DNA from 2 places in the Paenibacillus sp. JL3B1040 genome. Region 1 is predicted to be linked to the other one. Evidence: riboswitches for the same ligand, from Rfam matches in the RefSeq annotation. Region 1 holds a riboswitch; the other holds the start of a gene.

Region 1 (15,629 bases):
GCAACTCCAGGAACTCGGTGGCCTTGATGTCCGGGCGCACGTACAGGTTGAAGCTTTGCCCCTGGTCAACGTGGCGCTGGCGGGCGCCGGCCATGTCGATCGACCAGTGCTGATCGATCAGGAACGCCGTCTTGTAGTACCAGATCGTTTTTTCGGACAAGTCCGGCGCCGGGTTGGCGATCTTGTAGGTCGTCTTCTCCTCGTAGGAGAGCAGCTCGTACAGCGGATCGATGCTGGCGGTGGAGCCGGCGATGATCGAGGTCGATCCGTTTGGCGCGATCGCGAACATCCAAGCGTTGCGGACGCCGTTCTCGTGGACCTCCTTCTGCAGCTCGCGCCATTGTTCGGTCGTCACGTATTTGCCCTCGCGCGTGCCGTCAACATAACCGCGGGATTCGAAGTAATGCCCCGTCTCCCAGTCGGAGCCGGCGAATTTTGGATATTTGCCTTTTTCCTTGGCCAATTCCATGCTGGATTTGACCAGCAGGTAGTTGATTTTTTCGTAAAGCGCATCGTTGTACGCCACGGCCTCTTTGGACTCCCAGCGGATGCCTTCGAGCGCGAGCAGGTGATGCAGACCAAACGTGCCGAGCCCGATCGCCCGATATTGGCTGTTCGTGTATTGCGCCTGCAGCACTTCGATATTGTTGATGTCGATGACGTTGTCCAGCATGCGCGTCTGGATCGGCACCAGCCGTTCCAGCACGCCGGCCGGCACCGCACGAGCCAGGTGGATCGAGTTCAGGTTGCAGACAACGAAGTCGCCCGGGATTTTGGACACGACGATCCGGGTTTGCCCGTCCTTTGTCACCAGCTCCTCTTGCTCGACGACGGTCGGGGATTGGTTTTGCATAATTTCCGTACACAGGTTGGACGAGTATACCATCCCATGCGCGCGGTTCGGGTTGGCGCGGTTCACCGTATCGCGGTAGAACATGTACGGCGTACCGGTTTCCAACTGCGATTTCAGAATGCGCTTCATGATATCGATCGCCGGCATCGTGATGCGCGAGAGGGTAGGGTGGGCGACGGCCTCGGCGTATTTTTCGCGGAAGCTGCCTTTCCCGAACTCCTCATCATAGAAGTCCTCCAAACCCAGCGCGCGCCCGTTCTCGTCTTTCCAGCCCATCGTTTTCTTCACTTCATGCGGGCAGAACAGATTCCATTCGCCGCGGGCTTCGACCGCCTCCATGAACAGGTCGGGCAGGCAGACGCCGTGGAAAACGTCATGCGCGCGCATCCGCTCGTCCCCGTTGTTCAGCTTCAGGTCGAGGAAAGCGAGAATATCTTTATGAAAAACGTCCAGATAAACCGCGATCGCGCCTTTCCGCGTTCCGAGCTGGTCGACGCTGACGGCGGTGTTGTTCAACTGGCGGATCCAAGGGATAACGCCGGAGCTGGTGTTCTTGTGGCCGCGGATATCGGAGCCGCGGGCGCGGACCTTGCCGAGGTAGACGCCGATACCGCCGCCCATTTTGCTCAAACGGGCCACATCGGTGTTGGAGTCGAAAATGCCCTCAAGGGAGTCATCCACGGTATCGATGAAGCAACTGGACAGCTGGCCGGCTACTTTTTTACCGGCATTGGACATCGTTGGGGTCGCGGCGGTCATATAAATGTTGCTCATCGCCCAATACGCTTCCTTCACCAGCTCGAGGCGTTTCTCTTCCGGCTCCTTATGCATCAGGTACATGGCGATGACCATGTAGCGCTCCTGCGGCAGCTCCATCGTCCGTCCGTCGAAGTCGGTCGCCAGGTAACGTTCGGTTAACGTCAGCAGGCCGATATAGTCGAACAGCAAATCGCAGGACGGGGCGATCGTGCGGCCCAGTTCTTCGATTTGTTCTTTCGTGTAGCACTCGAGCAGTTCTTCGCGGTAAATGCCCAGCTTGCACAGCTCGGAGATCAGGTGGTAAAACGAGCCGTACGGCTCCTCCGGGTAAGCTTTGTAACGGCGGTTTACCGCCGCTTTTTTGTAGAGGGAAGTCAGCAGGGAGCGGGCGGCCGCGAATTTCCAATCCGGCTCGTCTTTGCTGACCAGCTCCAGGGCGGACATCGTAAAGGCGTTGCTGATCTCTTCGCCGGTCACCTCGTCGCGGCGGAGCTTGGCATTCACGCCGCGCAGCAGGCGCTCCTTATCGAGGTTATGTAGACCTTGCAAAATACGGTCGGCATATACGCCAAGGCGCTCGCCGTCAAACGCAAGCTGTCGGTTATTGGGTTTTGTCACTAGAGTAGGCATCGGATGAATCCTCGCTTTCCGTGAATTAAAGTAGGAAGAATGCTGTGAATGGCTGGCGTTACCGCAAAACTTGAATTTTCAAATTGCAGATAACAGGTGAAAAAAGGGGGCGCAAACCCGTTTGCGCTCCGTGATCAATATTGTCAAACTGTGACGAAGGTCACAGGGTTTTAATTATACCAGAAACTTCTATCGTTCGTGTTCAAAAAGTGAGTTTTTCAGCACCGAGAAAATGGGCTAGAAAGAGAACATGGACTCCCATAAGACGGCTTGTCCCTGCCGCAGACTTTGCTGAATATCGATCAGCCGCTGGTTGGAGCTCCCGCGATAGAGCAGGGAAGGGTCGCGAAGCTCCTCTACGAACCTTCCGTCAACCAGCACCTCGCAGCGCCGCAGCAGCTCATATTCGGGTGAGCCGGGGCGTTCTATTAATTCTTCATAGGTATAGCCGCTGTAGATCCAGATCGATACCGGCCCCGTTTCGGTAACCAGCCGGTCGATAAACCCGCTGACCTCGGCGGCGGAGAAGAAAGGATCCCCGCCAAGGATCGATAACCCGCTCAGCAGGGGATTATTTTTAATGTCATGAATGATTTCGGTTTCGCGCTCCAAGGTGAACGGTTCGCCGTAATCGAAGTTCCAGGTTTTGGGGCTGAAGCAGCCCTTGCAGTAATGACGGCAGCCGCTGATGAAAATCGCCGCCCTCAAGCCTTCGCCTTCATTAATGGATTCCGGGTAGTAGCCGCAAAGCTTCATACGTCGTGTTTGACCCGGTCGCGAACTTCCGCTTGCTTGGCGGCGTTAAACCGCGTTTGGAAGTCGCCGGTCAGGTAGCCGGTCACCCGGCGCAAACGGCGGATATGCACGTCGTTCTCGTGGCTGCCGCAGGAAGGGCAGGTCGCCCCGATGATCCCTTCGAAGCCGCAGGCCGAGCAGCGGTCGATCGGGTGGTTGATGCTGAAATAGCTGACCTGCTGCTGCAGGGCGTATTGCACGATTTTCAGGAACGCCGCCGGGTTGCTGCGGGCATTGCCGTTCAGCTCGATGTAAGAGATCGCCCCCGCGTTGCACAGCCCGTGAAACTTGGCCTCCAGCTCGATCTTTCGCGCGGCGCTGAGGTTATAGTAAACCGGGATATGGAACGAATTCGTGTAATACTCGCGGTCCACGACCCCCGGAATCGGACCGTATACCGCGCGGTCGCGCTTGGTGAACTTGCCGGACAGCCCCTCCGCCGGAGTGGCGAACAACGTGATGTTCAGGTTGTGGATATCGCTTTGGCGGTCGCAGTAATCGCGCATGTAGGCGATCAGGTCGTACGCTTTTTGATACACCGCTTCGTCCTCGCCGTGGTGCTTCCCGTACATCGCCTTCATGCATTCGGCCAGTCCGATGAATCCGATGGACAAGCTGCCGTGCTTCAGCAGGTCGCCGACGGTGTCGTCCGGTCCCAGCGCTTCGCCGCCTTCCCAAACGCCTTCGCGCATCATGAAATCCGAAGCTTTCGCTTTCTGCGAGGCCTGGATATGGAAGCGGTGCAGCAGCCCCTCCAGCGCGATATCCATGTAATGTGTCAGTTCGCGGTAGAAGCCGCGTTCGTCGGCCTCCTTGCGTTGGCCCAGCGCGATGCCGTGCTCCAGGCCCAGCTTAACGAGATTCAACGTATTAAAAGAAAGATTGCCCTTGCCGGACAGATGGTTCCGTCCGAACCGGTCGGCCAGCACCCGGGTGCGGCAGCCCATGGTGGCAAATTCCGTATCCGGGTCTGCCGGATCGTAATACATCAGGTTGAGCGGGGCGTCCAGGTTGGCGAAATTTGGATACAGCCGTTTGGCCGAGCATTCCGCCGCTTTCAGGAACAGGGAGTAGTTCGGTTCCCCGGGGTTCTGATTGACGCCTTGCTTGCACTTGAAAATCTGGATCGGAAAAATCGGCGTTTCCCCGCTGCCCAGCCCGCGCATCGTCGCGGTGAGCAGGGAGCTGATGACCAGCTGTCCTTCCGGCGAGGTGCAGGTGCCGTAGTTGATGCTGGTGAACGGGATTTGCCCGCCGGCCCGGCTCGACATCGTGTTCAGGTTATGGACCAGGCTTTCGGCCGCCTGCAGCGTTTCGCTTTCGGTTTCCTTCAGCGCGTAATGAAATGTTCTTGGATATTGCTCTCGCAGGTCGCTCCGGCTCATCGTGATGTTGCCCGAAACGGCGCTGGCATCGCCTTCCTCGAAATAATCCAGACCTTTGCGGAAGTACTTGGCGAACGATTTGGCGACGTACGGGGCGAGATCGAAGTCCAGCTTGTTCGCGGAGACGCCGCCGTATTGGGAGTTTTGCTGGGATTGGAAAATGATCGCCACCAGCGCCATCGCCGTCATGATCGAGGTCGGCGGACGTACGCTGCCGTTCCCGGTATTGAAGCCTTCGCGCAGCAGCTTGTCGAACGGGATGAAGATGCAGTTGGTCGTGCCGATGGCGTATTGGTCCAGGTCGTGAACGTAGACGACGTTGTCTTGAATTGCCTGCACCAATCGGGCCGGCATCACGAAATGGTTTGCGTACCATTTGGCATACTCGCTGCCGAATTTACTCATTTTGCCGGAGAAGCTCTCTCCGTTCAAGTTGGCGTTCTCGCGCAACACCTCGAGATTGCGGCTGTGCACGATTTCCTCGCCTAATTGAATGACTTCATCCAGCAAGGTGTCCCGGCCGGTATATGTATGGTTTAGCAATGCCATAACAAAGTTCTCCTCCCCATAAACTAAGCTTTTATTTCATATAAAAGAGCATGTCCAACCCGACGAGGGTGAACATGCCCGAATGCGCTGCATACAACGATGGGGTAGGGCACAGAAACAGAAGCCCTAAGTTCAGCGGCAAGCGGACACCATCCCTGTTCCTCGCAGGTTTTCCGTCGGTGTCTTCCAAACGGGCAGGTCTCCTGGCTTTCGGGGCGTTGCCGACGCCTTCCCGCAGCCGATGAATCAAGCCGCAGTGGCATAAATGTCGGTCGAACGGCTGGGCCTAAAAGACGAACAAGATGGAACCCTTCGTCTCCAGCGCCTAGCTACCGATTACAGTGGCGGGACCGCAGCGGACTTGCACCGCACTTCCCTTTTAAGGTCCGGCGGATTGTCCGCCGGATCACCCGTTCACACTATATTTTGTTGCGATGATCTAAGAATAGCCCAAGATGTTGTGTTTGTAAACGGGGGATTTGTGCTGAAAGTAGACTGAAAACAACGTGAAAATCTCCGAGCCGCACAGTGATGCGGAGAGCGGGGGACGAGGGGAAATTGTGAACATTTTAGAATGGGACCCGGGAACCAGGAGGATAGTTGGGGGGCTGCGCTTGAACGAGCGGCATTGGCTAACGGAACCTGAAGCCGCTATTTGTTCGTATTTCAGATGTCTCGATTTCTAACGGAACCCGAAGACCTTATTCCGGGCAAATGCCGCTGAATCTCCGCCATTTGAGGCCAATAAAGTCTCTGAGTTCCGTTACAGCGGGAAATCACCGGGGAATGAGTGAATAAGGGCGCTACGTTCCGTTAGAGGTCGGGCCTCTGTAACAAACTCCATGATTCGGTTGATCTTCAAGAGCAAGGACGGGTAGAATACGTATAGGAGGAAAACCGAGTCTACGGAGTTCATCCATATCCATACCAGGAAAGAAGGGACTAATATGGCTATCGCCGAAGTGACCGTCATTCCGATCGGAACGGGAAGCACCAGCCTGAGCGCTTATGTCGCCGAGTTGCATCGGGTACTGGAGAAGCAGAAGGGGATCACCTTTACCCTCACCTCAATGAGTACGATTATTGAAGGGCCGCTGGACGACGTGTTCGCCGCGATCCGCGCCATCCATGAAGCGCCGTTTCAGTCGGGGGCCGGCCGCGTGTCGACGTCGATCAAGATCGACGACCGCCGCGACAAAGCCAGCTCGTCGGAACAGAAGCTGCGCTCCGTTCGCGAGAAATTGTGATCTGCAAATTTCCAGAGATTTATGCTTGCATTATTTTCAAATCGGGGTATAATAAATTTTGTTCGCTAAAAACGAACCTGCTGGTGTAGCTCAGCTGGTAGAGCAACGCATTCGTAATGCGTAGGTCGGGGGTTCGAATCCCTTCACCAGCATACTTAATAAGGCAAGCGTAACGCGGCCTCCGAGGATTTCGGGGGCCGCGTTTTTTTGCGTGGAAAGGGACTTGATGGAGGAATAGGAACATTGAGAATCTAACGCTTGTAGGTAATGCTATTGGCTCCGAAACGAGGACATGCAAAATGTAACGCTTGGAGGAGAGCTTATTTCCCCGTTTTTAGTCAGAAGCAGGGCGATTTCGCATCCATAAGCGTGCTGGTCAGCGTTAGAGCCGAAACGCCCCTCTTTTCGCCCTAATAAGCACGCTTGCAAGCGTTAGTGCAAACAGGGCCTTAGGACGAAAGAAGTAAAAGCCCCACAATGATGACAAAGGTGGTCAAAAAACCGCCTTTTGCTAAGGCGTTCCAATCACCGATTTCAGCGCGATTCATTGAATCGGCAAAATTGATGAAGGGCTTTCGTTTATACTCTCCTAACTTATCTTTCTCTTGTTTTTCCCAGTCGTTCATTGTAGTCCCCCATAATTAACCCATCTGTATATAATTCAACCATCCTCGCAGCGATAGAATCAATACCCAAATAGACCGCACCGGGTGCGGTCTATTTCAAATCGTGTAAATAATGCGGAGTGGTATGCTATGCGTCGGATGTCTCCGGCCCGTTACTCCTCCCATTGGGAATGAAGGACATGGTGGCAAAAGTTTAGCTTTCGGTCTCGTGCTTATCGCAAAAATGAGTCAATTCTACCGATGCAATCATCTAAGATTCTGAAATCTCCCTGACATAGAATAGAACATACCTTAGCAAAGGGGAGAAGATGGTATGGCAAAAACGCTTTTGGATTACAACTCTACTGTAGTGACACCGGTCACGAATGGCGTGAATATTCCGATTCCGATTGTTGGCGGCGTGCAAATTGCGGCGGTTTCCGTGTTCATCGACCCGGCCGACCCCGCATCCTTGACCAACCGTGTCGAATTGAAGGCGACGATCGGTGTTGAGGCGCTGGCCGATACGCCAAATGTGCTGGTGCGCATCTGGAGAGCGGGCACCGAAATCTTCTATGGTCTGGTAGAATTGGAGGATGCCTTCAACGACTGGGGGCTCATCAATGTGCATATGGTCGAACATGCCCCGCTTGGAGTCCAAAACTATCAGCTGATCGTTGAAAATCAAGATAACAATAGCACAGCGAGAGTCGTAGGGCCGATTGTGTTCTCGGCCATGGCGATCGGCGGATAAGCCGATTGCCCGATTCCGTACCCTGAGTCCCCCTCCGGTAGCCTTAGCCGGAGGGGGATTTTCCGTATCTCAGCTTAATTAAATCCTCCATTGACGCGGAGGGTCTGTCCCGTAATCCAACGGGCTTTGTCGCTGACAAGGAGCTCGACCGCGTTAGCGATATCCTCCGGCTCGCCCAATCGGCCGAAGGCGTTCATGCGGCGATAAGAGTCAATCCGCTCCTCCGATTTCCCGTTTAGAAACAACTCGGTTGCAACTTGCCCGGGTGCTATGCAGTTAATGATGATCTCCCGTGGGCCGAATTCTTTGGCCAACTGGCGGGTCAACTGCTCCACCGCGCCTTTGGTTGCGGCATACACGCTGTACGTCGGCAGCATTGCTCCCGAGACGGAGGTCGAAAAGTTGATGATCGTTCCGCCAGCCGCCATGTGTTTCATGGCTTGTTGACAAGCAAAATAAGTTCCTTTGACATTAATCGCAAAATGCCGATCGAACGACTCCTCCGTTACGTCCTGAATGGCGGTATATTCCAAGATACCGGCGTTGTTGACCAAGATGTCCACACGCCCGAAGAGTTCGAACGTCTTCGCAAATAAGGCTTCAACATCGCCGACCTTGCTGACATCGGCGCGGATGGCCGCCGTCGTACCTCCGGCTTGCTCGATTATCTTGACCACTTCCTCGGCTTTCTCCCGATTCGCGGTGTAATTGACGACTACCTTGGCCCCGCATTGCGCCAATTGGATGGCGATCTGACGGCCGATGCCCCGCGATGCTCCGGTGATAATGGCAACTTTTTCGTGTAAATGATTCATCATCGTTCGCTCCTTAGGTCCGAATTTGGCTGATCCGTTCGACTTCCTGCTCAGCCTTGCCTCTTCATTTTAAGGGAGGAACGGCTGTACCCGTTAGACCGTAACTGTTCAATTCTTGCCTAATCCTCTCTCATCCGGTTATGATGTTGGAATAATCTGATTGCGCGAAAGGAGACTACACCAGGTGAACGAAACGGGGGGAGCGAAACAATCCATACAGCAATTGGCCAACCTCATCCAGCGACATGCCCCGGCGGACGGCACCTACTTGACATCGGTGCCCGCCTTGACCTTGCGGTATGCCACGAAAACGTCGGAATCGATGGAATCGGTGCATCAGCCCTCGATCTGCATTGTGGCGCAAGGGGCAAAAACGGTCACCTTGGCGGACGAATCTTACCGATATGATCCATCGACTTACCTGGTCGTTTCCGTGGAATTGCCGATGATCGGCCGAATTATTGAGGCTTCACCGGAGGTGCCCTATTTGGCTGCGAAGCTCAGCTTCGATACGGATGTCGTTCTGGACATCGTCAAAGAGATGGGCGAGCCTCGGCAGTCGGACAGGGCAGAGGCGAGCCGCGGGGTTGCGGTCAATCGGGTATCGCCGGCCTTGCTCCAAGCCGTTGTACGGCTCCTGGAGCTGTTGGACGCGCCCGAGGACATCCCAATCCTCTCGCCGCTTGTCATCCGCGAAATTCTGTATCGCGTGCTTCAAGGCGAACAAGGCGCGCTCGTCCGCCAATTTGCAATCATTGGAAGTCATGCGCAAAGGATCGCCAAGGCCATTCAACGAATCAACCGGGAATACGACCGCCCGCTGGCCGTTGATCGGCTCGCCGAGTCGGTGAACATGAGTACATCGGCGTTTCATAAACATTTCAAACGCGTCACTTCCCTGAGTCCGCTGCAATACCAGAAAACGGTACGCTTGCAGGAAGCGCGCCGGTTCATGCTGACGGAAGGGATGCCGGCCGCCGACGCGGCTTTCCGCGTAGGTTACGAGAGCCCGTCCCAATTCAGCCGGGAATATGCCCGGATGTACGGCCGGCCTCCGATGCTGGATATTCGGGAGCTTCGCGAAGCGATCGCCGCGGTGCAAAGCTAAACACCGCCAGGCGCTTCGAAGCGCTTGACGGTGCATGAATTACATCGGCGGTAGATTAGGTTGATTTTTTATCGCCTGTGGCGGCGTGTTATAAACGCGCGGAGGCGCCGGCGGCAAGTGTGGGGCGGGGGCGTGCGGCTGAGGCTGGGGAACATACTGGAATGCGGCACCGTCGGGACTTGGGCCGTGTGCCCAGGGGCCGGCTGCGCTTGCCTCACCCCGCGAAAAGTTGAAGAGTACGTGGGAAACTTCCCGTTTCTCCCGTTCCTTCGGGAAGGTGGTAGGGACAACTACGCCGCCTTCCTTGGCCTCGAGCTCTTTAATGGCGGCCATCCATTGATTTTGATGCATCGTATCCCGGGCAAGCAGCCAGGACAGCATATCCTTCACGCCTCTATCGTTGGTCATCTCGTAGAGTCTGGCCACCTGGAGCCGTCCTTGCGACTCCGCGTTCAAGTTGGCCCGAAAATCCGCAAGCAGGTTGCCGCTGGCAATAGTATATCGGGAGTTCCACGGATAACCGTTGCTGTCCGTGGGTGCTGCGCCAAGCCCGGTAACGATAGCGTGCTGGGGATTGGAGCCCCCAAGAATGGCGGCGATCACCGGATCTCTGGCGGCGTCCTCCAGCGTCTCCATCGGCGCGTCGTCGAGCAGGCGGGCGATCATTGTGGCCAGCATCTCGACGTGGGCCAATTCCTCAGTGGCGGTGTCCAGCAGCAAATCTCGGTACTTGCCATCTCCACGCGTATTCCAGCCCTGGAACAGGTATTGCATGGCCACCGTAATTTCCCCGAATTGTCCGCCAAGCACTTCCTGAAGTCTTCGGGCATATACCGGATCCGGACGTTCGGGTTTGGCATGGTATTGCAGCTCTTTAATATGGAAAAACAAACTCATCCCTCCGTAAAATCATCATGAGAGATGTGTATTCAAACGGTTTTCTCAAATTGCCTGGACCTAAAAATAGACCAAGCCGGACCGAACGCGAAAAATAACCCGGAAGCGACGGCTCCCGGGCGTTCATCTCCCAAACGACAGCTACCGGTGCTCGATCAGGTCGATCGTGCCCAGCACGATATGAGCCAAGCCGAATCCAAGCACGCCGGTAGCGGCAAGCTTGTACTTGCTTCCAAGCAGTGTTGCGGCCGAAGCGGATACTACGGCTCCAAGAACGGTAGGAATCAAACCTTCGCGCATCTCAGGACACCCCTTTGGTTTTGTTTGGAAAGACAACGTTAGTCTAAGCAAAACGGGCATCGGCTATTCGCGCCAATGCCCGCTTCGTATTGTTATCCAAGCCTTCATGTACACGTGAAGACCGGCCGGTGTTCCTGCTTTGACTACAACATACTGCCTGTTTCTAAAACAACAAAAGCCCTACCTCTCATTTGTCCTTGCGGCTCCGATGACCGCGCCAGCGTGAATCAGAAAAACATCAAAATTCTTACTTTTATTGGGTCATTCAAATAGGAATTTCATACCGGAATGGTATAAGGAGAGTTATAATCTTTTGAGGAACGACAATCCCGTCATAACAATCTAATTAATTATTATACTTTAAGTAATTAAAAAATGCAATATACTTTTATTCCCATAATCTGCCTTCTAAAGTGATGATTTTGTGAAACCAAGGGAAATCACCACAAGGTGAGACATATGTCACACTGTAGTGTGGAAGGCACCATGTATAATGAGTTCATCTAAGATTTATATAATCAAAAAATAAGGGAGTTTGCCATGAAACGTGGAGATATCCTGTTGATCGGGCTCATCGTCGCCGTCGCTTTGGTGTTCTTGGTGCCGAGATGGCTTGGCGATTCAAGTGAAAACAATCACAACAATGAGAACCGGGTAGCCAGAATCACGGTTGACGGGAAGCTGTTCAAAACGGTGCAATTGACCGGGGAAGAACAGACCGTGGATATTCAAACAGAGTATGGCTACAACATTTTGAAGGTGCATGATTACGGCATTGAGATGATTGACGCCGATTGCCCGGACAAATTGTGCCTGACCTTCGGATTTATCGACCGGAACGGCGGGACGATCGTGTGCCTTCCACATAAATTGATGGTCGAAGTGGTATCCTCGGGAGAAGGAGACGATATTGATGCACTCATTAAATGAACAATCCAACCTCATGTTAAAAAGAACGGTGATCGTGGCGATCTTCGCGGCGGTGGCGGTGGTGCTCAGCCTGGTGGAATCCGTGATTCCTGTGAACATGAGCGTGCCGGGCGCGAAATTGGGGTTAGCCAATATCATGGTGCTGACCTGCCTCTATTTTCTGCGGACCCGCGACGCCTTGATGATGGTGCTGCTGAAGACGCTGTTGACCGCGTTTATCTTCGGGACTTTTTCCAGCTTCCTGTTCAGTATTATGGGGGCGTTGTTCAGTTTTGCGGCGATGTGGTTCCTGCTGTTGGTTGGACGCAAACGGTTAAGCGTAATCGGGATCAGCATTGTCGGGGGGATTGCCCATAATATCGGGCAGTTGACTGCGGCTGCGCTGTATTTCAATACATCGAATATTTTTTATTACTTGCCGATGCTGTTGATTATGGGGGTCCTTACCGGGATTGGGGTCGGGATTGCCGTGAAATATTTGATTCCGTCGCTGTCGAAGTTGTCTTTATTTGAAGGTTTTTTGGCGGAAGCGGCTTAAGCCGGGGAGGGCCCGCACTTAGCATTCCTGAGGGGGGAGAGAGAAATGGGCGAAACCGGAATGGCTTACGAACTTCGGGACGTTTCCTTCGCGTATCACCCGGCGCATCCCGTACTTCACGAAATCACGCTCGGCATCCCTTCGGGCAGGTGGGTATCGCTGGTGGGGCCCAACGGCTGCGGCAAATCGACGTTGGCCAAATTGCTGGGCGGATTGCTGGCCGTTAACGGCGGCACCATTGACGTGGAAGGAATCCGGTTGGACCGGAATACGGTTTCGCAGCTGCGTCCGCGGATCGGGATGGTGTTTCAAAATCCGGACAATCAATTTATCGGCGCCACCGTGGAAGAGGATATCGCCTTTGGCCTGGAGGGGCGGAACCTGCCAAGGGAGGAAATGGTGCATCGCGTGCGGGAATACGCGGATAAACTGCAAATCGGCCATCTGCTGTCCAAACATCCCGCCGAGCTGTCGGGGGGACAAAAACAGCGGGTGGCCGTCGCTTCGATATTGGCGATGGAACCGGGGATCGTGATTTTCGACGAGGCCTCTTCAATGCTGGATGAAAAAGCCCGCGGAGAGCTGCTCGCCATCCTGCGGGAGATGAAGCAAAGCGGCCGTTACACGATGGTGTCGATCACCCATGATGCCGATGAGATTCTGGCATCCGACCGGGCCATCGTGCTGGGCGGCGGGACGGTGGCCGCCGACTTGACGCCGGGGGAGCTGTTTCGCAACGAAGCGCTGCTTGCCGATTGCCGGTTGATCGCCCCGTACCGGATCCGGTTACGACACGAACTGGAACGGCGGGGAGTGCCGCTTCCTGCCGGCCTAGGACTGGGCGGCGAAGAGGAGGCGGATCTTTGATGGCCATTCATTTCGAGCAAGTCAGCTTTGCTTATGACGAGCACAGCCTGTGGCGCCACAGCGCGCTGGAGGAGGTCGACCTGTATCTGGCGGACGGGGGGTTTGCCGGGATTGCCGGTGCCTCCGGTTCGGGCAAATCGACGTTGATGCAGCATTTCAACGGCATCCTAAAGCCGACGGGCGGCAAGGTGCGCGTCCTGGACGTGACGATGCAGGCCGGCGGCAAGACGCCGCCGATGCGCGAGCTGCGGCGCCGGGTCGGACTTGTCTTCCAGTTCCCCGAGCAGCAGCTGTTCGAGGATACGGTGGAGAAGGACCTTTGCTTCGGTCCGTTGAACTTCGGCTGTTCCTTAAGCGAAGCGAAGGAGCGGGCCGGCCGCGCGCTGGCGCAGGTCGGCCTGGACGATTCGTTCCTCGCCCGCAACCCGTTCCACCTGAGCGGCGGCCAGATGCGCAAAGTGGCGATCGCTTCGGTGCTGGCGATGGACCCGGACGTCATTGCGCTCGACGAGCCGACGGCGACGCTGGATCCGCAAAGCCGGGCCGAACTCGCCAAGTTGCTGTCGCGGCTGCACCGGGAAGCGGGGAAGACGGTGATCGTGGTGACGCACCGGATGGAGGAAATGCTCCCTTACGCGGAGCAGTGGATCGTGATGAAGGAGGGGCGCAAGTCGTTTCAGGGCAGCGTAGCGGAGCTGGTGCGGGAGTCTTCACGGCTGGAGGCCGAGGGGTTGGCGATTCCGGCGTGCATCCGTTACTGGAAGAAGGCGGCGGCGCTTTACGGTTTGCGCGAAGAGCCGCCTTGCTTGACGGCTGAAGCGCTCGCCGAGCGGCTGGCAAGGTTGCGGGCGGAGCGGCCCGCGGCGAACCGGATGGGAGAAGAGGTCCCGGCCGGCGCTTCCGGGAAAGGGGGCGGCGACCATGCGCAATAAACTGTTGTTCGGACGCAGCATCGATACCGGCTCCTGGGTGCACGCCGTAGACCCCCGCGCCAAGTTGACCGGGATGGTGCTCTATCTGGTGGCGATCGTGGCCGTCGGCTCTTGGCCCGCTTTGGCCGTGGCCGCCGCGTTTTCGATCGGCTACATGCTGTCGACCAAGATCCCGCTCAAATATTACCTGAAGGCGGCCAAACCGTTGTGGGTGTTGATGGTATTTATCTTCGTCGTTCAATGCTTGTCGGTCGAGTCCGGGGCACCGCTCTGGCGCATCGGCTCCTGGACGCTGTACAGCGGCGGGGTCAGCAGCGGATTGATCGCGGCTTGCCGCATGGGGCTGCTGGTGTCTTTTACCGCGATCCTGACGTTTACGACGACCCCGGGGCTTCTGAATCAAGGCCTAAGCGGCGTGTTGAAGCCGCTGAAGCGGATCGGCATCTCGTCCGAGCGGTTGACGCTGATGATGAGCATCGCCCTGCGCTTCATTCCGACGATTTTGGACGAAACGCATAAAATCCTTAAAGCCCAGGCCGCCCGCGGCGCAGATCTGAAGGAGCTGCCTTGGAAAGAGAAGGGTCGCATGCTGGTATCCCTGCTCGTCCCGGTCACGGTCAGCGCCTTCCGCCGGGCGGAAGAACTCGTGCTGTCCATGGAAGCCCGGGGGTATACGATCGGCGCTCCGCGTTCGGAGTACCACCTGCTGGCCTGGAAAGACCGGGACACCTGGTTCGTAGCGTCCTTTGTCATCCTGGCGGCGGCGGCCGTGGCGTACCGGTTGATATGAGCCGGGAGTTTTAGGGTGCACGGGCTTTCAAAAGTAGACATAGCACTTATGGATAGGTTGACTGTTTGAACGATCGTTAGTCATTTTATGTGAGGGGGAAACGACTGTGGCACGTTATTTTAATGGGAGAGAAGTCGAGCTGCTGGCGCCTACGGGAACGTTCGAAATTTTCAAGACAGTGATCGAAGCGAACTGCGACGCGGTTTATTTCGGAGGGCCCAGCCTGAATATGCGACTGATGCGCAAAGGCTTCAACTTTAACCTGGAGGAAATTACGGAAGCGGTCCGGATTGCCCACGGCCTCGGCAAAAAAGTGTACGTAACCGTCAACAATCTGCTGAATGAAGGCGAACTGGACGAGGCGCAAGCGTATTTGCGGTTTCTGGAGTCGGCGGGTCCGGATGCGATTATCGTACAGGATTTCGCCGTTTTGGCGTTGATCCGGGAAATGGGGCTGAACCTCAAGGTGCATTCCTCCGTGATGATGAACGTGCACAACGTGGAAATGGTTCGCGCTCTGCAGGAGCTGGGAGTGACCCGTGTCGTCACGTCGCGCGAGATGGATCTGATGACCACCCGCTATCTTCAGCAGGCGACCGGTATGGAGCTGGAGTACTTCGTGCATGGGGATATGTGCTCGGTGCATGGGGCTAACTGTTATTTTAGCTCCATGGTGTTCGGGATGAGCAGCAACCGGGGCAAGTGCCTGAAGCCGTGCCGCTGGGATTACCGCGTGAAAAAAGACGGCAACGTCTATCCGGCGGAATACCCGCTGGCCGTCAAAGACATGTTCATGTACGAGCATATCCCGGAGCTGATCCACGGCGGCATCACTTCTTTCAAAATCGAAGGACGCATGCGCGACGCCGCATTCG
Region 2 (15,629 bases), 1.8 Mb from region 1:
AGCGGGTTGCCGTCCACCGTCGCCGTATGCGTCTCTTTGTCGATCGCCAGCGAAGCGATCCTGATGATATGTTCCTGCGGAGAATGCGGTGACCCTGGCGGCTGTGCCGCATAGGAGGAGCGGCGCAGCAGCGATTTCACGCGGGCGACCAGCTCCAACGGATTGAACGGCTTGACCATATAATCATCCGCTCCGGTCATCAGCCCGGTGATCTTGTCCATATCGCCGTCCTTGGCGCTGAGCATCAGGATCGGTGTCGTATGCGATTCACGGATTTTCATGCAGACGGAGATGCCGTCGAGCCCGGGGAGCATCACGTCAAGAATGACCAGATCCACCTCGTCCTGCTCGGTGATCTCCAGAGCCCGCAGGCCGTCCTCCGCCCTCAATACGTCATAACCTTCATTCGTTAAATATATTTCGATCAGTTTTGCGATTTTTTCATCATCATCGACAATTAAAATTCGTTTACCCATTAACCGAATCATCCTTTATTTGAGCTGGTTAGACACAAGCACAGTACCATCATACCATGTCTTGTGCCGCCAGATACAAATAAAAGGTTACAAAATGCACCGGTTATGGTTCCCAACTGTAAGGGGCGTGATCCGGAAGCAGGAGCTTCTCTCAAGCGCGCCAACCCTAGAGATTTTCCACTTCCACGCTGATGACGTGATCGATGGTGCGGAGAAAATGGTAGAGCTCCGTCGTATACTCCTTCTCCGAAGCGGTAATCACCATATCCACCCGCTGTCGACCTTCCTCCAAGTCCTTGATTTTCAGTCGCCTGATGCGGTGCTGGTTCGCTTTGGCCCCCCGCCCCCTTTCGTCCTTGCGCTCGATGATGCGAATCAGCTCGGTCACGTTCCCGTGGTCCTCCATGACGATTTTGATCGAAACATCGCGCTGGTTCAGTTTATAAGGTCCTATCCATTTCACGATATAAGGAATGAAATTCACCGCGAGAATCAGCAGGATGACCGTCAGGGCGGCTTCCAGATAAAATCCGGTGCCGATGGCGATCCCAATCCCGGATGCGGCCCAAATCATCGCTGCGGAGGTGAGGCCGGAAATCCCCTCGTTGCTCCGGCGCAAAATGGCCCCGGCTCCCAGAAAACCGATGCCGCTGACGATTTGCGCGGCCAACCGCATCGGATCCATGTTCGGGTGGTCCGGACCGGCGAATTTGGCGAATGCCTCGATGGATACGATCGTCACCAGACAGCTGGCGATACAGATAACCATACTCGTTTTGATGCCTAGCGGTTTTTGCTTCAATTGCCGATCGATTCCGATAAACAAACCGAACAATAGGGCCAGACATAGCTTAATCACCATTTCCAACTCGTTGTTCATGATGCGTCGCAACTCCTTCAATTATATAAGGTGAGTATAAATGTATTCGGCAGGCCGACGCAAATGGACACAGCAAAATAGCCTGAACCGTTTTAACACGGTTCAGGCTGTTCAGGCTAAGCCTCTTCTCAACAATACGTTACGGGATCAGAATCTCGCGGCCAGCTCGGCGGCGCGTTTCACGCCGTCCTGGATGATTTCCTCGGCGCGGTCCGGGAATTGGTTATGTCCCTCGACGACGACGGCTTCCGGATCGTTGATGCCCCAGAAGGCCAAGGTGTTCTTCACGTAGTTCAAGGACATTTCCAGCGCGCTCATCGGGCCTTCGGAATATACGCCGCCGCGCGCTTGCAGCAAAGCGACCTTCTTGCCGCCAACCAGGCCAACCGGACCTTGCTCCGTGTATTTGAACGTCTTGCCGGCTTGGTTCAGGTAGAACAGGTAAGTAAGCAGTTGCGCCGGAATCGTGAAGTTCCACAATGGGAACGCAAACACGACTTTATCGGCTTGCAAAAATTGCTCCAGGTAAGCGTTGGCCACGTCGGCGGCTTTTTGTTCCTCCGGGGTAGCCGGGATGCCTTTGCCGACTTTGAACAGGCCGTTTAGCATATCCAGGTCATAGTAAGGCAGATTTGCCTCGAACAGATTCAACTCGGTGACGGTGTCCTCGGGATGCGTTTCTTTGTAGGTTTGCAGGAAGCTTTCATACAGCTTCACGGTGGCGGATTGGTCCGCCGGGCGGTTGTTGGCTTTCACGAATAAAACTTGAGACATAAACGGTTTCCCTCCACATGAAAATTTTCTCTATCGTTATCTTCTTTCTTTTTCTTAGCTACTCATTATTCAACTGTAACTAATCTAACACTAGTTATAATAACGGGTAACTATCGCTTTGTCAATTACAGTTCCTTGATTTTTTTCCGGCGGACCTGCTCCGCCGCCGCAACCATTTGCCGCAGCGCTGCGACGGTTTCTTCTTGTCCCCTGGTTTTTAATCCGCAATCGGGGTTGACCCAAAACAGCTCCGGATCCAGCACCTGCAGCGCCCGCTCGATTAGAGCGACCATCTCCGCCTCCGACGGCACACGCGGGCTATGGATGTCGTAAACCCCAAGTCCGATCCCGAGCGGATACGTATGTTCCTCAAAGCTTTGGACCAACTCTCCATGGCTGCGCGAGGTCTCGATCGATATGACGTCGGCGTCCAGTGCGCGGATTTCTTCAAGGATATCGTCAAATTCACAGTAGCACATATGGGTATGAATTTGCGTCGTGTCCCTGACCGAAGACGTCGTCACCCGGAACGCCTTCACCGCCCAATCCAAATATTCCGCCCAATCCTTCCGCTTGAGCGGCAGCCCTTCGCGTAGCGCGGGTTCATCCACTTGGATCATTCCAATTCCGGCCTGTTCCAGCGCTTCGACTTCGCTGCGCAACGCCAAGGCAATTTGAAAGGCGACTTGCTCCCGAGACAAGTCGCTACGGACGAACGACCAGTTCAGGATGGTGATCGGTCCCGTCAACATGCCTTTAACCGGTTTGGTCGTAAGGCTTTGGGCATAGGCGGTTTCCTTGACGGTCATCGGACCGGCGAACTCGACATCCCCGTAAATCACCGGCGGTTTAACGCAACGCGTGCCGTACGACTGTACCCAGCCCCCCTGCGTAAAGGCAAAACCCGGCAGCTTCTCGCCGAAAAATTCCACCATATCGGTGCGCTCGAATTCGCCGTGAACCAGCACGTCGAGCCCGAGCTCTTCCTGAATCGCCACCCATTTGCGGATCTCCGCCTGGATGAACTCCTCGTACCTTTCCGGGCTCCATTCGCCTCTGCGCCATTTCTGGCGGGCAGCCCGAACCTCGGCAGTCTGCGGAAAGCTGCCGATCGTCGTCGTCGGCAGAAACGGCAGCCGCCACTTGGCCTGCTGCTTGCGGCGCCGTTCGGCGAACTCGCTGGCGCGGGCAGCCGGCGCTAGGGCGGCTTTATCCGCCGCCTCCCGCACCGCGGCGCGGCTGCGGGCCGGATCCGCGGCGAGCGCCGCCAGCGCGCGGCGGTTCTCCGCGAACCGCGCCTGCGCCGGCCCTTCCCCGCTTGCGGCCTCGCACAAGCTCGTCAGCTCCTCCAGTTTCTGCTCGGCAAACGCCAGCGCCTCGCGCAGCACCGATGCCAGCCGCTCTTCGCCGGCCGCGGATACCGGAACGTGCAGCAGACTGCAGGAAGGCTGCACGATAAGCTCGGGCTCCCCGGCTAAGACGCGAATCTCTTTCAGCAGGCTCAGCGCCTCGTCCAAATCCGCACGCCAAATATTCCGGCCATCGATGAGCCCCGCCCCCAACGTCTTGCCGGCGGGAAATCCGTAACGCCGCAGCGCTTCCAGATTGCCGTCCCGGCCATGGACGAAATCCAGCCCTAAGCCATGCACCGGCAATTCGGCGAGCGCCTCGTAACGTTCGACTGCATCGAAATAGGTTTGCAGCATGACCCGCAGCTTCGGCACTTCCCTAGCGATCGTCCGGTAGATGAAGCCAAGCCGGCGAACGTCCTCTTCGGTTAGAGAGACGACCAGCGCCGGTTCGTCAATCTGAACCCAAGCCGCGCCGACCGCTTCCAGCTCCCGCAGCACCTGTACGTATAACGGCAGCAAACGATCAATCCAAGCATCCACATCGCCCGCCGTTTCCCCTTTGGACAATTTCAACAAAGTGAACAACCCAAGCAGCACCGGTCTGCCTTCCACGCCCAGCTCCTGTTTGGCTTCCAAATAAGCCAGGAGCGGCCGGTTAACGGTCAGTCGCGGCTCTCTGGCCTCCAGCTCGGGCACGATATAATGGTAGTTGGTATTAAACCATTTGGTCATCTCGCTGGCTGCCGCCCGGTCGTTGCCCCGGGCGATGGCGTAATACAGATCCAGCGGCACCTTGTCGCCGTTCCAAGCGAATCGCTCCGGCACCAGACCAAACATCGTCGCCGTGTCCAATACGTGGTCGTAATAGGTAAAATCGCCGACCGGGATCACGCCGAGACCCCGATCCCGCTGCAGGCGAAGATGATCGAGTCGGATCGCGGTTAACCGGTCGTGCAGCTCATGCTCCGTGATGTTCCCCGCCCAATAGGCTTCGATATGTTTCTTCCATTCCCGTTGTTCTCCGATTCTGGGATATCCCAGATTTCCGCTAACTATATTTCCCATGATAATTTCCTCCCCATCGCTTAACTTATTTACGCCGAATCCACAACAAAAAAAGATCCCCGATAGCAGCATGGCTAAAGAGGACCTTCGATCATTCGTTCGATGGCTTGCATCTTTAACACCTCCCTATCTCCCGTAGGTACAGCAGTGCCGTCGAAATAGGCAGGTCTCCTGGCTTCGGCATCATCGCCGGATGCGGCCTTCCCGGTGATTGGATCACCAGTGGCAAATAAGCATCCGACTTCTCCGTTACAGTGGCGGGACCGCGCCGGCATCGCACCGGACTTCCCTTTTAAGTTCCGGCCATACATGGCCGGAAGCACCTATTTCCGCTATATTCGGTTTGGAATATACCTATCATCTTACTTCATGTCCCCATCGAATACAATACCAAACATATCGGAATGTAAGAATTTAAGGGACGGAGTTCGCAAAAGTCGACAACATTTTCGACAACATTCAAGTGATTAATATCACAATCCGACCCATTAACCCGTCGTACGATGAAATTAAGCAAACAAGAATGCCATGGGCTTACCCATAAACCCTAGAAAGAGGAATGTCTCATGAAATCACGGAACATCCCCAAGTGGTTGTTGCTTAGTTTGTCCGGCCTAGTCATGCTGGCGGCCGCCTGGTTTGCGTTCCCGAAGGAGGATGCCCGGGTCGATGAAGCCGCCCCGCACGAGGAAGCGCCGCATATCCATCATCCGCCCGTCGAGCCGGTCGTCCATCGCGAGGGGAAGACCGTACGCATCGAAATGACCGCGCAGCGGACCGACATAGAGATCTCCGAAGGCGTCTTTTACAATGCCTGGACATTCAACGGTACGGCGCCAGGTCCGGTCTTACGCGTGAAGCAGGGCGATCAGCTGGAGTTTACATTACAAAATATGGACCCGGAAATGCCGCATTCGATGGATTTCCACGCGGTCCACGCCGCCCCCAGCCGGAAGTTCGTCGAGGTTATGCCTGATGAGCAGGGAACGTTTACGTACCCCGCGAACACGCCCGGCGTATTCATGTACCACTGCGGAGCAAGTCCGGTGCTGCTTCATGTAGCCAACGGAATGTACGGGATGATTATCGTTGAACCGCAGGAAGGTTACCCCACGGATGCGAGTATCGACAAAGAGTATACCATCGTCCAAAGCGAATGGTATGCGGAGAACGATATGGACGCTTTTCAGCAAGGCAATCCGGAATATGTCGTATTTAACGGCGATGACTTCACTCTGAAAGAATATCCCCTCCTCGCCAAGGTCGGCGACAAAATCCGGCTATATGTCGTCAACGCCGGGCCGAATCACGTGTCCTCCTTCCATGTGGTTGGGACCACCTTTGATCGCGTGTATCTGGACGGCAACCCAAGCAACGTTCTGTACGGCATGCAAACCGTGTTGCTTCCGGCCGGGGGAGGCGCAGTTGTCGAGTTTACCGTCACGGAAGATGGCGATTATCCGATCCTCACCCATCAGTTGAACGACGCTTCCCTAGGAGCATCTGCCGTCCTGCGCGCTACCCGGGACGGATTGGATCATGGAGCGCCGGCTATGAGCCATTAAGCTGTGAAGTCCTAATTGTAAATTCATGAAAGAGGTGAAGCCCTATGGATCAACAAGACGCCAAAATCGTGGAACTGGACGTCCGAGAGCAGCTCCGAAACAAAATGGAGCCGTTCCAACTGATCATGGATACCGTAAAAACACTGGAAAAAGACGACATCTTCGTGCTGCACGCCACCTTCAAACCTACGCCGTTGCTTGGGTTTCTGAAAATGAAGGGCCTTGTCGGCAAATCAACCCAGCACGACAAAGAACATTGGGTAACCACGTTTGTCCACAAGAAAAATAAAGCCTGGCTGGAGGACGAAGGCGAGAATGCGCCAATGAAGCTACGCCGGTCCGAGCCGGCCGATGCGGCGAAGGCGGCCCCGGAAGCGTCGAGCCTGCCCGGCAAGTCCTCCGCTAACATCATCGAACTTGACAATCGCGGCCTTGAACCACCGCAGCCGATGGTACGTACGCTGGCCGCCCTGGACCGCTGCAAACCGGGCGACGAGGTGCATATTCACAACGACCGGGTACCGGTGTTTTTGATCGAGGAATTAAACGGTCTAGGCTGCACCTATACGGTGGAAGAACAACCGGACGGAAGCGCCAAAGTCCAAATCCGCAAACCTTAAGGAGGTGAACCCGATGCCGGCCATGTCCCGTCTGCCCTTTTTGTTCATCGTTACGGGAATCTTCGGATTCGTCCTGTTTCACGCCACCTCGCTGATGTCGCTCACGGGCTGGATCGGCGAGGATATACGCGGCCCGGCCGGCTGGTTCCAGGTCCACCTGTTCGTGCTGGGCTGGGCGACCATGCTGGCCATGGGCGCCGTCTATCAACTGATCAACGTGATTTTGCAGTCGAACATCTACAGCGAGCGGCTCGGGTACGTTCATTACGCGCTGTTCAGCGTAGGTCTGTTCGGACTGCTGTTCGGCTTCATCCAAGGCGATACGTATTGGATCGGCGGTTTTGCTACGCTCGCCTTCTCGGGCATCGTCCTGTTCGTCTGGAACCTGGCAGCTACGCTGCTGCGGGCCGGCACATGGAACCCGATCACGATCAGCACGGCCTGCGCGGTGCTGTATCTGCTGCTCACCGGTTTATCCGGGATGGCGATGGGCATCAACTTTGCGGTCGGTCTATATAACGATCTGCACGAAAATCTGTTTGGCACCCACATTTGGCTCGGTACATTGGGCTGGTTCGGACTGTTGATCACCGGATTCAGCTATAAGCTATTGCCGATGTTCTATTTGTCTCATGATTATCCGACCCGTTTGGAATACGTTGTCTTAGCGTTGTGGAATGCAGGAGTTCTGCTGGGCGCGGCTTCTTTCCTGTTCGGCTTGCCGGCAGGTTGCAAAGTCGCGGCGCTGCTGCTGATTGTTTTGGCCATTCTCGCTTACAATGCCCACCTGCTGCAAATCCGCAGGAAGCGGCACAAGCGCAGTCCGGGGGCGGGCATTGAGTGGACGGTAACCGGGAGCCAACTCCTTGCCATATTTGCCGTCATGTTCGCGGTACGGGCGCTCGTATCGCCCGAACATCTGCTGGACACCCGTACCGTGCTTACCGCCGGCTGGGTTTACTTAAGCTGCTGGGTCTCGTTTACAGTGCTTGGATACGTGTCCAAAATCGTGCCGTTCCTATGGTGGACCCACAAATACGGCAAACAGGCCGGCCGCCCGGGAACGCCGGTGCTGGCCGATCTGCTGGACGAGCGAAAAGCGAATCTCGGCTTAACTTTGATCCTTGGCGCAAATATGACCGTCCTTGTCGGCCTGGTTAGCGGTTCACAGGTTGTCATCGCGGCCGGAGGCGCCGTGTTGTCCATCGTATCCGTCGCTTACATTGCCTTGATCGCTTTGGTTTTTGCTCATTAACGACCATTCAAATCGGAGGTTGATTGCCATGAATAAAATTGAACAAATCCGCGAAAGTCTGCGTGAAGTTTACGACCCCGAGCTGGGCGTCAATATCGTCGATCTCGGGCTGGTTTACGATATTCGGGAAGATGAGGATCGCGTCTACATCCAAATGACCTTGACCACGCCGGGTTGCCCGATGCATGATACGATCGTCGGCGGCGTCCGATGGGTGCTTAACGATCAGTTGGGAATCCAGAACCCGGAAATCGATATCGTATGGGAGCCACGCTGGTCGCCGGAGCATATGTCGGAGGCGGCGAAGGAGCAGTTGGGGTATTTTTGATCCCGGGTTTGCGGCATCCTGCCCGCTGTCTTTGCAGGATAATCCCTTTTGCTCAGAGAGCGACAAAGCGCCAACCCCTATATCAAAAAAAGCTGGCGGCTCATCACAAGATGAGGCCGTCAGCTTTTTATTTCACAATAAAGGTGCCTTTCATTTCCTTATGGTTTTTGCCGCAAGAGATGTTGCAGGAAAACTCGAATGTCCCGGCTTGATCCGCCGTAAAGGTGATCGATTTGCCGCCGCGGACTTCCTTATTGTATCCTTTGATTTTCAGCGAATGCATGCCCTGCGTATTTTTCAGCGTAATCCGCACCGTGTCGCCCCGCTTGACCTTGATTTCCGTCAAGTCATATCCCGATGGGCTGGCATGAACGGTGAATGATTTAATCGGTCCTTTCGCTTCCGCCGCCGGCTCCGAACCGCCGATATAGCGCCCCGGGGCGTCGGCGCAAGCCGATAGCAGAAGCATCCCGCCAAGTAAGCAGACAACCGCAACCAGACGGTGATTCATCGGCTTCTCCCCCTTCTTCAACTAAGAGCTATTCTCAGTTTAGACCGGGGAGAGCCCCCGGCTTGTGATTTCTATCACAGTATCTGCAATCCACATCATTTCGCCTCATCAACCCCGCCGGTCGATCCACCCTTGTTCCAGAGCATATCGCGTCAATTGAACGCGGTTTTCCAAATGCAGCTTCTGTAAAATGTTTTTCAAATGGTTTTTCACCGTCTGGTCGGAAATGTGCAGCACCCCGGCGATTTCGCGATTGGTCATCCCCTGGGCCACCCAGCCGAGAATTTCCCGTTCGCGGGCGGTGAGCGGGGGGTGTTCTCCGCTTTCTTTTTTGTTCACCGGAAACTCCTGCAAAATACGCAAGGCCAGCTCACTGGACAAGGGCGCTTCATCGCTGGCGATGGCCCTTAAATACTCCAGCCACGTCCCGGGCTCCAAATTTTTAAGCAGGTACCCCTGCGCCCCTTGCTTCAGCGCTTCAAACAAATGGGCCGCGTCATCCGACACGGTGATCAGAACGATTTTCACGTAAGGGTAACGCAGCTTGATCTCGCGGGTTGTCTCCAGGCCGTCCTTGCCGGGCATGCGGATATCCATCAAGATCAAATCGGGCATCCACCGCTCCGTTTGGGCAATCGCCTCGTCCCCGTTTTCCGCGTAAGCAACGATTTCGAACGTTGCGTCCTCGGCCAAAATCTCCCCGATCGCCTCCCGCGCGTGCGGATGATCGTCAACGACCAAGACCCGAACTTTCATCGTCAATCCCTCCTCCCCTAATTTCGATCGTCGTACTTCCTTGCCGGGAGGTTATCTTCAGTTCCCAGCCCATCTCGTTTGCCCGCTCCCTTATAATCCGCAGGCCGTAACGGCCTTGATTCGCAGCCTCTTCCGGCATAAAACCGCATCCGCGATCGGCAATCTTCACGACGAAGTTCCGCGCATCCCCGGATGCCGCGATCTCGACGTCATGCACGCCCGCGTGCTTCGCCACGTTGATGACCGCTTCCCGCAGGCAGGATAACAGTTCCATCTTCGCCTTCGCCGGCCAGCGCGCTTCCTCCAGTTGCCAATCCAAACGCAAGGCAAGTTGCTGTTCGGCGGCAATCCGGCGAACGAGCGCAGCCATGGAAGCTTCCTCCGTTTCGCCTTCCTTCGAATCCGGCGGAATACGGAGGTCGGAAATCGCCTCCCGCACATATCGGTTCACTTCATGAATCGATTTGCGAAGCTCGTTCCAGTCGTAAGCTCCGCCAGCGGATTGCTGCTGACGTTCTGCTCGGTCCACCTTCACCGAGAGCAGGAATAAGGATTGGGCTATGCCGTCATGCAACTCCCGGGCAAGCTGCTCTCTCTGTTCCAGCCGGACTTTCAGCGCCCTTTCCCGCTGCAGTTCCTCCTGCATGCGTTCGAGATAGGCAAACCAGCGGTTCAGCAAGGTCATGCTCACCGCGAATAAAATAATCGGCGTCAATACATTGCCAAGTTCCATTGAAACATACGGCATGAGAAATTGGTGGCGTACCACTTCCCACACCCCGACCACCAGCGTCGGGACGATCAAAATCAGCCACTTCGTGAATTTGTAGGACATCATTTTTCCCCTTAAATCGTTTTCCATCGACTTAACTTTACATAACTCGGGGACCGAATGGCAAGATTTAGACCGAATTTTGAATCCTTTCGCTGGGTTGAGCCGTAAAAATAAAAAGCAAGGCGGAGTGCGATTCCGCCCTGCTATGCCATACGTGCGTTGCCTTACAGCATTTTTTTAATGTCGTCCTTGATCGCTTCGGATTGCGGTCCGAACACGACTTGGACTGCGCCTTTGCCGAGTCTCATGACGCCCGATGCGCCCAGCTGTTTCAAAGCGGCATCGTTGACCTGTTTATCGTCCTTGACGATGAGGCGAAGGCGGGTAATGCACGCATCCACGGACTCGATGTTATCCGGCCCGCCGATGTTGGCCAGAATTTTGGCCGAACGGTTGTCGCCGCCTGCCTTGCCTGTTCCGGCAGGGGTGTCCTCTGTCGCTTCGGCAATGTCCTCGGCGTCTTCGCGACCCGGGGTTTTCATATTGAACTTGACGATCATAAAGCGGAAGAGCGCATAGTAAACGACCGCCGTAACAAGACCTACCGGTATGAGCAGCAGCGGCTTGGTCGAAATTTGATAGTTGATCGCGTAATCGATGAATCCGGCGGAGAAGCCGAAACCAAGCTTCATACCCAGCGCATAAGTTACGTAAGCTGCGATCCCCGACAAAACCGCGTGAACGGCATAAAGCAACGGAGCGACGAACATAAAAGCAAATTCCAACGGCTCCGTAATCCCCGTCAGGAACGAAGCCAGCGCGGCTCCCAGAAAGATGGAGCTGACCATTTTGCGTCTTTCCGGTCTAGCCGTATGAATAATCGCAAAGGCTGCGGCCGGAAGACCAAACATCATGATCGGGAAGAAGCCGGTCATGAACATGCCTGCCGTTTTGTCGCCCGCGAAGAATCGATGCAGGTCGCCGTGAACCACTTGGCCGACCGCATCGGTAAAATCGCCAATTTGGAACCAGACGATCGAGTTAATGATGTGGTGAAGTCCAAACGGAATCAACAAACGGTTGGCAACGATATGAATGGCCGAACCGATACCACCCAAGCTGGTAACCCAATCGCCAAAGATATCCAGCGCGTTTTGGATCGGACCCCAAATCAAACCGAAGATCAAACCAACCACGACCATCGTCACCGCGGTGACCATCGGAACAAACCGTTTACCGCCGAAGAATCCTAACCAATCCGGCAGCTTGATATTGTGATACCGTTTGTAGAGATAGGCCGAAATACAACCTACGATAATCCCGCCAAGAACGCCCATGTTTAGTTTGGTATCGGCGGATTGCATGAGTCCTGGGAAAATGCCGGGCACTCTTTCAAGCACGTTCAGCAAAATCAGATGACCGATAACTGCGGACAAAGCGGCTACCGCGTCGCCGGCCAAACCGATCGCCACGCCGACAGCAAAAATGAGCGGAAGATTGTCGAAGATCGTTCCCCCACCTGCCGCCAGGAATGGAGCGATATACGTGTTGAGGAATCCCCCTACCCCATCGCCCAGGTGAAAATCTTTGATGTAATCGATGCTGCCGAATCTGAGCAGAATTGCCGCTGCAGGTAGTGTTGCTACCGGGAGCATCAGTGACTTACCGATTTTCTGGAGAAAAGCTAGCATGCACAAACCATCCTTTCCTTGACTTATGAATTTTTATTGTAAAACCGCCTTTAAAATGACGCTGCCGCCTGCCGTCACAGGACCGGTGATCGTTTCCACGCTGTTCGTCACTTCTCCGGCGTTTGTTACTATGATTGGCGAGATCGCCGGATAACCGGCTTCGCGAATGCCCGCGAGATCGAACTCGATCAGCAGTTGACCCGCTTTCACGGTATCTCCTACGGTCACATGGGCGGTAAAGCCCTCGCCTTTGAGCGACACCGTATTGATCCCAAGATGGAACAGAAACTGCAGGCCGGACGGATGCTCTATCATCACCGCATGGCTGCTTTTGATCACATGAACGATTTTGCCGTCAAACGGGGCCACCAATCGCCCCTCGCTAGGTTCAACCGCCAATCCCGGCCCCATATGGCCCCCGGCGAACGCTTCATCCGGCACTTGAGTTAACGGCACGGCTTCCCCGGTCAACGGCGACAGGATCTCTAATCTTTTACTCTCGGTGTTTTTCTTTCTCCATTTTGTGAACAAATGGCTCTCCTCCTAACTTTCTACCTATATTCTGGCAAATTTGCGAGTACGATATGCCTAATCCGAAGCACCGGTGGAAATGGGCGCAAAAAAATAAGAGCCAAGAAAAGAGGCCTATAAAAGATAGGTCTGCTTTCCTTGGCTCATGCCCATTTGGATCAACGGTAACACGCCAAAAGTCATTTGGTTTTCGGTTATGTGACTATAATAATTCAAGCTTTGTCAAGCGTCAATAGAAAAATTGAAAGCGTTCACGCAATGTCAATTTTTCGGGAAGTCCAGGGTTTCTCGGCTTCATTGCGCCTGGAACAAGGCCGGCACTTTGTCCGGTTCCCAACCGGGCAGCGAGGTGTGGGCTTGAATCACTTTATAGGTTACACCGTTATACGTCACAAGTTGATTGACGGCGTATGCGGTGTAAGGCGCCCACGCCGCCGGGTCGGTCCCTGCCGGATCCGTCATTACGGTTACTGCGCTGCTGGCGGCCGAACTGTTTCCGGCCGCATCCTTCGCCTTAACGGTAAACGTATAGGAAGTCGATGGCGCAAGGCCGCTGATCGTTGCCGTCGTCCCGGTTACGGTCGTGGCCAGTTGGTCGCCGTTATACACCTCGTAGGCGGTCACGCCCACGTTATCGGTCGAAGCGCTCCAAGCCAGGCTGACGCTGGACGAAGTTTTGGCCGTCACCGTAAGGTTGCCCGGTGCGGTCGGAGCGATCGTGTCGCCCGTATTGCCTCCCGGCTCGGTTGTTACCGTGAGCGGTGCGCTGGGCGGCGAGACATTGCCGGCAGCGTCCCGAGCGACAACCGTAAAGGTATACGCCGTGGTCGGCGCAAGCCCGCCGATCGTTGCCGTCGTCCCCGTTACGCTGTCCGCTTGCGCTCCGTTCCGGAAAATGTCGTAACCGACGACGCCCACATTATCGGACGAAGGCTGCCAGGTTAGCGTTACGGAGTTGGCCGTTTTGGAGGCGGCCGTTACGCCGGTTGGCGCGGATGGAGCGATCGTATCTCCCGGAGGCGTTACGCCGCCGCCCAGATCGCTTCTCAGCTTCGTTTGCAGCGTTTTGTTGCGGTCGCCGCTAAGCTCCCAGAACATCGCGCCGGCCAGGCCGTGGTTCTTGATATAGTCGGTTTTAAAGCCGATCGACTGCGAATCGTCATAGGTGATGAAACGCCGATTGGACGGATTGTACAGGTAAGGAACTTTGGCCGTATCGTTCCAATAACGGGTATACCCGTTTTTATTGATATAGTTGGCTTCCAGGTCGTAGTAATCAAACGAGCCGGCTTCCCAGGTTCCGACGGACGAAGCCCCGCTGGCACTCTGGTACTGCCCGTTGCCCGCATTGTTCACGCCATCCCAGCCGCGGCCGTAGAACGGAATGCCAAGCACCAATTTGTTCGCGGGTACACCGGCGTTCAAGTGGCCTTGCACCGCGGCGTCGGCATTGAATGCCGAGGCGCTGGGCACGCCGGCACTGCCTGCCGCCGGATCGTAGTACAGCGGCGCATTGTGGGCTGTAATCTGCTGCCAGCCGCCGTTGAAGTCATAAGTCATGATATTGATCCAGTCGACGATAGAGGCGATATTGCCAAGCTCCGTATTGCTGACGAAGGAAGGCGAAGCCCCCGACGCGATCGTCAGCAAATATCTTTTGCCGTCGACGGCTCCGGCCGCATTCAACTTGTTCCGAATTTCCTGCAGCAGCTTCGTATAGTTCTGCTTATCCTCCGGACGATAGCTATTGCCGGGCAAACCTCCGGCAACCGGATACTCCCAGTCCAAATCGATGCCGTCGAAATTGAACTTGCGCAGGAAGTCGACGGCCGAGTTGGCGAACGTTTCCCTCGTAACTTGGCTGGCGGCCACATCGCTGAACCGGTTGGACCAAGTCCACCCGCCCACCGAGATGATCGTCTTCAGGTGCGGGTTCGCTTGCTTCAGCTTATTCAATTGATGGATGTTTCCGGCGATCGGCTGATCCCAGGTGTCGCCGGGAAATTGCTTGCCGGTATCGATCCAGGGATCGCCTAATACGATCGTGCCGTTAGGTACGTTGATCGTCTGCCCTTTCTCGTCCTGCGTCGGCCAGGTTACCGGATTCGGCCCGGTCGGGTCCGGATTGCCGTGCCGGCCGTCCCAGGCAATATCGGCAAAAGCATAATTGATATGGGTGATTTGGGAGGCGTCGATATCAAAAACATTAAAATTGCGAGCATACGCCCCCCAAGACGGATAATAGGCGACGATTTTATAGGGGTCGGCTGCCTCGGCGGCTTTCGGTTGGAGCAGTCCTCCCGGGAGCAGCAGAGATACGGCGAGACAGGTCATGGTAAACAGCTTCCACTTCTTGGCGAAACTTCGGGTTCTTATCGAATGCATCACTAAACCCCTCTCTTTCACATCGAAATTGGAATGCAATAAAACTAGCAGCAAGAACTCTGGCTGAATCATCCCGATCGGGCCCGAGACACGGGTCTTGCGTCTTCGTCAGCAACTCACCTTTCCTCTTGAATCCCCATTGGGTTGGATTCCTGACTTGGTCTCTTCTCTGCCTGCCGCAGCCGATCACCTCCCAGCAATCAACAGCACACTTCATCCCCGTAAGCCCCCAAAGCTTGTCCCGGCGCCAAAAGGAAATCTTTGGAACGCTTACAAATCTATTAAATCATAATAGATTTGGCGATTAAAGGATAAATTTCTATTATTTAATCGAATTCGCGGTTCGCAAAAATCGAGTAGGAGGGGGCGGCTAGCCCCCGTCCTCTCACACCACCGTACATGCGTTCCAAAAGGTTAACAAAGTTCCAAATAACGAGAAAGCAAGCTTTTGAGCCCTTTTGCTTCCCAGTAGGAAGTCGGAAGGGCATTATTTGTGTTTCTGGACATTTCCCAGGCTCCCCTTCGTGAGTTGGCCATCTTAAAGGCAGCCCATCCCGGAACGCCAAGAGCACGTAACTCTCGGAGACGGGTTCGTACCCGTTTCCATTGTTTCCAAAGGCACATTCGGAGTCTTCTTCGAATCCACTGGTCGAATCTTTCGCAGT

Evidence for each region. A riboswitch is a leader RNA that binds a small molecule or an ion and turns the genes downstream of it on or off. The one in region 1 is predicted to bind cobalamin.
Region 2: another riboswitch for cobalamin. It lies ahead of metE (5-methyltetrahydropteroyltriglutamate--homocysteine S-methyltransferase); the one in region 1 lies ahead of ACZF99_RS03320 (anaerobic ribonucleoside triphosphate reductase).

What each region holds. Positions count from the first base shown of each region.
Region 1 covers NZ_CM169317.1:770,391-786,019, forward strand. Annotated here, with positions in the region: gene ACZF99_RS03310 (ribonucleoside-diphosphate reductase subunit alpha) at 1-2,242, opposite strand, end outside; gene nrdG (anaerobic ribonucleoside-triphosphate reductase activating protein) at 2,480-2,998, opposite strand; gene ACZF99_RS03320 (anaerobic ribonucleoside triphosphate reductase) at 2,995-4,971, opposite strand; cobalamin riboswitch at 5,148-5,400, opposite strand; gene ACZF99_RS03325 (MTH1187 family thiamine-binding protein) at 5,919-6,218, shown strand; tRNA gene ACZF99_RS03330 (tRNA-Thr) at 6,298-6,370, shown strand; gene ACZF99_RS03335 (hypothetical protein) at 6,668-6,844, opposite strand; gene ACZF99_RS03340 (hypothetical protein) at 7,158-7,577, shown strand; gene ACZF99_RS03345 (SDR family oxidoreductase) at 7,652-8,392, opposite strand; gene ACZF99_RS03350 (AraC family transcriptional regulator) at 8,577-9,500, shown strand; gene ACZF99_RS03355 (manganese catalase) at 9,540-10,391, opposite strand; gene ACZF99_RS03360 (asparagine synthase) at 10,539-10,697, opposite strand; gene ACZF99_RS03365 (NusG domain II-containing protein) at 11,238-11,627, shown strand; gene ACZF99_RS03370 (Gx transporter family protein) at 11,611-12,165, shown strand; gene ACZF99_RS03375 (ATP-binding cassette domain-containing protein) at 12,211-13,032, shown strand; gene ACZF99_RS03380 (energy-coupling factor transporter ATPase) at 13,032-13,964, shown strand; gene ACZF99_RS03385 (energy-coupling factor transporter transmembrane component T family protein) at 13,954-14,754, shown strand; gene ACZF99_RS03390 (peptidase U32 family protein) at 14,861-15,629, shown strand, end outside.
Region 2 covers NZ_CM169317.1:2,595,844-2,611,472, reverse strand. Annotated here, with positions in the region: gene ACZF99_RS11665 (response regulator transcription factor) at 1-476, opposite strand, end outside; gene ACZF99_RS11660 (MgtC/SapB family protein) at 643-1,356, opposite strand; gene ACZF99_RS11655 (FMN-dependent NADH-azoreductase) at 1,504-2,130, opposite strand; gene metE (5-methyltetrahydropteroyltriglutamate--homocysteine S-methyltransferase) at 2,256-4,547, opposite strand; cobalamin riboswitch at 4,692-4,889, opposite strand; gene ACZF99_RS11645 (multicopper oxidase domain-containing protein) at 5,114-6,112, shown strand; gene ACZF99_RS11640 (DUF2249 domain-containing protein) at 6,157-6,732, shown strand; gene ACZF99_RS11635 (hypothetical protein) at 6,746-7,987, shown strand; gene ACZF99_RS11630 (metal-sulfur cluster assembly factor) at 8,016-8,315, shown strand; gene ACZF99_RS11625 (cupredoxin domain-containing protein) at 8,443-8,826, opposite strand; gene ACZF99_RS11620 (response regulator) at 8,935-9,582, opposite strand; gene ACZF99_RS11615 (sensor histidine kinase) at 9,557-10,417, opposite strand; gene nagE (N-acetylglucosamine-specific PTS transporter subunit IIBC) at 10,582-12,048, opposite strand; gene ACZF99_RS11605 (PTS sugar transporter subunit IIA) at 12,082-12,579, opposite strand; gene ACZF99_RS11600 (glycosyl hydrolase family 18 protein) at 12,874-14,964, opposite strand; gene ltrA (group II intron reverse transcriptase/maturase) at 15,379-15,629, opposite strand, start outside.